Linked DNA regions of Labrenzia sp. PHM005. The protein of the gene in region 2 interacts with the protein of the main gene of each other region in a pairwise test. Links are inferred from orthologs where the notes say so. Each region holds a gene or a part of one and is shown on either strand. Other genes may lie near its edges.

Region 1 (3,021 bases), 1.4 Mb from region 2 along the record:
AGCTGTGCGCTTACATCAATTTCGATGAGGCTCTCGATCTCTTTTTCAATCTCATCGCTGAGCTTGAACCCATCCGGCCCAAAGAATTTTATTCCATTGTCTTGGTAAGGATTGTGAGAGGCGGAGATCATCACGCCCAGATCGGTTCGCAGGGACCGTGTCAGCATTGCAACGGCTGGGGTCGGCAACGGGCCCAGCAAAAACACATCCATGCCAACAGAAGTGAAGCCCGCGACAAGAGCGTTCTCCAACATATAACCCGACAAGCGCGTGTCTTTACCGATCACAACACGGTGGCGATGACCGCCGTTCTTGAACACCAGGCCTGCGGCCATGCCCACCTTAAGCGCCATCTCGGCGGTCATAGGATAGGCATTGGCCTCTCCGCGGATCCCATCGGTGCCGAAGAACTTACGCATAAACCAACCCTTTTGAGTTCTGAAACATCGCTGTTGTAACCGAGTTTAATGGCGCTCGGAGTCAATTCGTGTGAGCAAATGTTACCATCCACTGACACTCCCAAAACAAGCCGCCACATGAAAAATGCCCGGTGAGTTACCGGGCACTTTAAAATCAACCATTTATTGAATGATTAAGCCTGCGGCTGTGGCTCCATACCACCACTTGGCTCGTCGCCACCGCGTTTGGCGCCGGCAGACGGAACCGCTGACGAGCGGCCAATCGGCTGATCGTCATCGGTGTCGCGAACCGGAGGCTTGCCATCCAGAAGCCCCTTTATCTCATCACCGGACAGGGTCTCATACTCCAGAAGACCTTTGGCGATGGTATGCAGCTGATCTTCATGATCACCGAGGATCTTCTTCGCGGTTTCATATCCTTGATTGACGAAGGATTTGATTTCCGCATCGACGATCTTCTGAGTTTCATCGGCAACCGTCTGGTTTTTCGCCACCGAATGACCAAGGAAGACTTCTTCTTGGTTTTCACCGTAAAGAAGCGGACCAAGCTTGTCGGACATGCCGAATTGCGTTGCCATGGCACGGGCAAGCTTCGTGGCCATTTGGATATCGCCGGACGCCCCGGACGTGACTTTTTCGTAGCCGAAGATCATCTCTTCTGCCACACGTCCGCCCATGGCTACAGCCAGATCTGCCTTGCACTTGGCCCGGGTCAGCGACACCTGATCTTTTTCCGGCAAGCGCATCACCATGCCAAGCGCACGCCCGCGCGGAATGATGGTCGCCTTGTGGATCGGATCAGAGGCTTCCTGATGAAGCGCAACCAAAGCGTGGCCAGCCTCGTGATAGGCAGTCAGTTTCTTTTCTTCCTCTGTCATGACCAGTGTGCGGCGTTCCGCACCCATCATGACTTTGTCCTTGGCATCCTCGAACTCTGCCATGGTCACAAGGCGCTTGGACCGGCGCGCAGCCAAAAGGGCGGCTTCATTAACGAGATTCATCAAGTCAGCACCGGAGAACCCTGGCGTGCCTCGAGCGAGAGTGCGAACATCAACGTCCGGTGCCAGCGGCACTTTGCGCATGTGCACCTTGAGGATTTTCTCGCGGCCAGTGACATCCGGGTTCGGCACGACGATCTGACGGTCGAAACGGCCCGGGCGCAGCAGCGCAGGATCCAGAACGTCCGGACGGTTGGTCGCCGCGATGATGATAATGCCTTCGTTCGGCTCAAAGCCGTCCATCTCGACCAGCAACTGGTTGAGTGTCTGTTCGCGTTCGTCGTTGCCACCGCCCAGACCGGCACCACGGTGACGGCCAACGGCGTCGATCTCGTCGATGAAGATGATGCACGGCGCGTTTTTCTTGGCTTGCTCGAACATGTCGCGGACACGGCTTGCGCCTACACCCACAAACATTTCGACAAAGTCAGAACCTGAAATCGTAAAGAACGGAACATTCGCTTCACCGGCAACAGCACGGGCGGTCAGCGTTTTACCGGTACCCGGAGGGCCAACCAGCAGAACACCGCGCGGGATACGGCCCCCAAGACGCTGGAACTTCTGCGGATCACGCAGGAACTCAACGATTTCCTGAAGGTCTTCCTTCGCCTCGTCGATCCCGGCCACATCTTCAAAGGTGACCCGGCCATGGGCTTCCGTCAGCAATTTGGCTTTGGACTTGCCAAAACCCATCGCTTTGCCGCCGGATCCCTGCATCTGGCGCATGACGAAGATCCAGATCCCGAGAATGATCAGCATCGGCAACCAGGAGAACAGAGCGCCAAGAAGCGGCGAGCTTTCCGCCGGTGGACGGGCGTTGATTAGAACGCCTTTAGAGCGAAGTTCGTCAACATATTGAGCCCCTTCAGGCGCATAAGTTTGGAACGGCCCGCTTGTCGAACTGCCTGAGATTTTCTGTTCCTGAATGGTGACCGATCGGACATCACCGCGGTCGACCTTGTTCATGAATTCCGAAAAGGCAATCTCATCCGTCGCACTGTTCTGTGTTGGGCTTTGAAAAAGCTGGAACAATGCGATCAGCAAGAGGGCGATAATCACCCAAAGCGCGAAGTTGCGAAAATGTGCGTTCATTTCTATCCCTTAACCGCCCTACGCGACTGACTGCGCACGGTTACATTTCTTTCAGCGAAGATAGGTCGCCTATAGCCCGCTGCCAAGATGGTGCGCCATATTGCACAGGCACGCTGACTATTTTCTTAAGGAAACCCCTAGCAGATGTTCGCGTCTGCGAAAACTGCAGAATTACTAAGATCCCTTAAGATCGGTTCTATAGTTACCGGCCAATTTTGGCGGAAACGGGATGCGCTGCAGCGTAATATCGCATTGGCCGCCATGTGGGTCCTGCCACAAGAGGGAAGCTGCCGACCGCACACATACGGCCCCATTCCCTGTCCAGAAGACCGGAGAACACTCAAATGCCTCCTTTGGCCAGCCCTCTGGCCAGGGGAGCGACTGCTGGTCAACGGGAGCATTGTAAAGCGGACCAAGGCAGAGTTGCGTCTTGTTCAAATAGTTCGCATCCAGAGCGCCTATTCGATAAAGAAACCTGTTGTCCCAACAACCACTTCCGGAAATCGCTTCCA
Region 2 (2,984 bases):
CAGCAATTCACTCATTGTGCGGCGAGCGAAGGCGACCCTGTTGCACCTCCGGATCCGCCAGCACCGTTTCCGCCTGCCGGAGCGTTTACACCCATCGGATCCTTGAAGAAGCGGAAGAAGCTTGAATCAGGTGACAAGACCAGGCTCGTGTCACCAGCTTGCAATCCAGCTTCGTAGGCCTGCATCGACCGGTAGAAGGCAAAGAACTCCGGATCGGCGCCAAATGCCTCGGCGAAGATCTTGTTCCGCTCCGCATCACCATCACCGCGGATAATTTCCGCGTCCCGGTTGGCTTCCGCAACCAGAACCGTCACATCACGGTCGGCACGGGACCGGATCCTGCGGGATTGCTCCTCACCCTGGGCCCGGATTTCCGTTGCTTCCCGCTGACGTTCCGTCTGCATACGGGCATAAATCGCCTGCGAGTTGGCCGCCGGCAAATCCGCACGGCGGATCTTCACGTCGATCACCTCAATGCCAAGTTCAGCCGCATTGGCACTAACGTCCCGGCGGATGTTTTCCATCAGACCGGAGCGGTCATCGCGAACAACAGCCACGAAAGAAGCCTTAGCAAGTTCAGAACGGAGCGACGACTGCAGGAACGTGGACAGACGCTGGTTGGCGACACGCACGTTGTTCACACGCTGATAGAACAGCACCGGATTGGAAATCCGATAACGGGCAAAAGCGTCCACGACGAGACGTTTCTTATCTGCCGCAATAATTTCCTGCGGGCTCATGTTCAGATCCAAAATACGCTTATCGAGATAAACGACATTCTGAACGAACGGATACTTCAGATAAGGGCCCGGGTCTTGAATGACACGGTCGACACGGCCGAGCTGCAAGATCAGGGCTTGCTGGGTCGGATTTACAATGTAGATCGACGTATAGGCCAGGAATGCCAAGGCAACGATCAGGAAACCTAAAATTCCGCTACGCATGATCAGTTTCCTCCCGTCCGGGTGGACTGGCGTCCGTTGAGGTCATTGAGCGGCAGGAACGGCAGTACGCCGGAGCCCGAAGATTCGCTGTCGATGATAATTTTGTTGTTGTCACCCAAGACTTTCTCCAGGGTTTCCAGGTACAGACGCTCGCGGGTCACGTCCGGTGCGTTTTTGTACTCTTCATAGATCTTTGTGAAACGCTGCGATTGACCGGTTGCTTCAGCAATCGCCTGTTCCTGGTAGGCGTTTGCCCGTTCCAGAATGCGGGCGGCCTCACCGCGGGCTTCCGGAACCATCCGGTTGGCATAGGCTTGCGCTTCGTTTTCGATACGCACCTGGTCGGCGCGCGCAGCCTGAACATCGCGGAACGCGTCGATGACCTGTGCGGGCGGATCCACCTTCTGCATCTGCACTTCAGTGATCTCAATCCCGGCCCGGTACGAATCTAGCGTTGTCTGCATCAGACTTGCCACATCATTCTGAATGGTTACGCGGTTCTGCGTCAGAATGGAATCGATGTTGGATTCGCCGACAACCTCGCGCATTGCGCTTTCCGAAACGGCTTTCACTGTGCCTTCAGGGTTCTGGATGTTGAACAGGTAATTGGTGATACCTTCTTTAGTGTTCTTGATCCGCCACTGAACCTTGAAACCAACATCGACGATGTTTTCATCGCCGGTCAGCATCAGGCTTTCTTCAGGGACATCGCGTGAGCGCACCGCACCGGAATTGGTGAAGAGTTCTTCAACCCCGACGGTGGTTTCGCGCTGTTGCTCGACCTGCGGCTTGTAAACTTCGCCGATTGGATACGGCCAATTGTAGTGAAAGCCGGTGCCGGTCTGGTCGGTGACCTTACCAAGAACAAGCTCAACGCCAACCTCACCGCGGCCTTCGTCGACGATGTAGACGCCGGTTGCAAGCCAGCCCAGAACACCAAGGCCAATGACAATCAAAATGCCGAGGATGCCAAGGCCGCCGCCGCCGCCGCCGGGAAGGACGGTTTTCATACGGTCTTGGGTGCGTTTCAGGAGTTCTTCCAGGTCAGGCGGATTGCCACCACCGCCCCTGTTAGGGCCACCGCCCCAAGGACCGTTGTTGTTTCCTCCGCCGCCGCCCCATGGACCGCCGCCGTTATTTCCGCCACCCTTCCAGGGGCCTCCGCCACCTGACTGATTGCTCCAAGGCATCAAGTTTTCCTTCTGTGAACTCCACCCCCGGTAAATGGGGCTGGATATGGGCTTTTGCCCGTTCTGACTCATTGTAGGTTATAGGGAGGTTACCGCCCGCTTTCAACGCACGGCCTAAGGTTCCACTCCCTTTGATTAATTCATTTTTCTGCAGCGCAATGTGTATAAAGGCCAACCTTGCTCAGCACAGCCTTTAACTGCATCTGCGCTCATGCCTATTGGGTCCCCCCAGGCGTTGCGACCATATCGATATGGGGAATGTCGTCTTCCAGGTAAACCTCAGAAATCTTTGAGAACCCCAAGGATTTATAGAATTTCTCCAAATGCGCCTGTGCGGATAGATGAATATCTGCTGCCGGCGCCAACTGCCGTGCCCGGTCCATCCCTGCCAGCATCAGATCCCGGCCAAGACCCAAACCACGATGCGTTTGTGCCACGACGACCCGTCCGATGCGGATTTCTTTATCGCTTGCGGAAAACAAACGGATTGCGCCGGCAAGTGCGCCGGTCTCCGTATCTCGCATAAAAAAATGCTCCGTTTCGGGATCCTTGCCGTCGATTTCTGGAAAAAGACAGTCTTGTTCCAACATAAAAACATCCTGGCGCAGTTTTAAAAGATCATGCACGTCCCGGGCACTGAGATTGTCGAAACTGTTCCACTTACCAATAAGCTTGCTGCTCACACATCACTCCATAAAGTCGGGCCTCTTCAGGGCTTATGTCCGCCGATACGTGACATAGGCAAAGCCAGCCGTGTCCTTTTCAGTCTGTTGACCGGCAACCCGTTCCGTTTCCTGCCAGATACCCTTGTCAATTTCTGGAAACTTTGTGTCGCCCGAGGGATTTGCAT

Evidence for each region. Proteins that work in one complex are often made in the same cells at the same time.
Region 1: the proteins of hflK (region 2) and ftsH interact in binary tests that used the Escherichia coli proteins (3 or more experiments, as listed by UniProt). The link is inferred for Labrenzia sp. PHM005 from one-to-one orthologs.

The regions. Positions count from the first base shown.
Region 1 is NZ_CP041191.1:1,678,975-1,681,995, reverse strand. Bases 52-2,999 are described here. They hold ftsH (ATP-dependent zinc metalloprotease FtsH), read right to left. Parts: upstream 2,510-2,999; coding sequence 593-2,509; downstream 52-592. Other genes in these bases: tilS (tRNA lysidine(34) synthetase TilS), read right to left, coding at 2,684-2,999; glmM (phosphoglucosamine mutase), read right to left, coding at 52-419. In the rest of the region: more of glmM, read right to left, coding at 1-51; more of tilS, read right to left, coding at 3,000-3,021. UniProt on the Escherichia coli protein: Acts as a processive, ATP-dependent zinc metallopeptidase for both cytoplasmic and membrane proteins. Plays a role in the quality control of integral membrane proteins.
Region 2 is NZ_CP041191.1:3,090,002-3,092,985, reverse strand. The notes cover bases 41-2,951. They hold hflK (FtsH protease activity modulator HflK), read right to left. Parts: upstream 2,135-2,951; coding sequence 947-2,134; downstream 41-946. Other genes in these bases: FJ695_RS13870 (dihydrofolate reductase), read right to left, coding at 2,851-2,951; FJ695_RS13875 (GNAT family N-acetyltransferase), read right to left, coding at 2,350-2,817; hflC (protease modulator HflC), read right to left, coding at 41-944. In the rest of the region: FJ695_RS13890 (DUF2065 domain-containing protein), read right to left, coding at 1-15; more of hflC, read right to left, coding at 12-40; more of FJ695_RS13870, read right to left, coding at 2,952-2,984.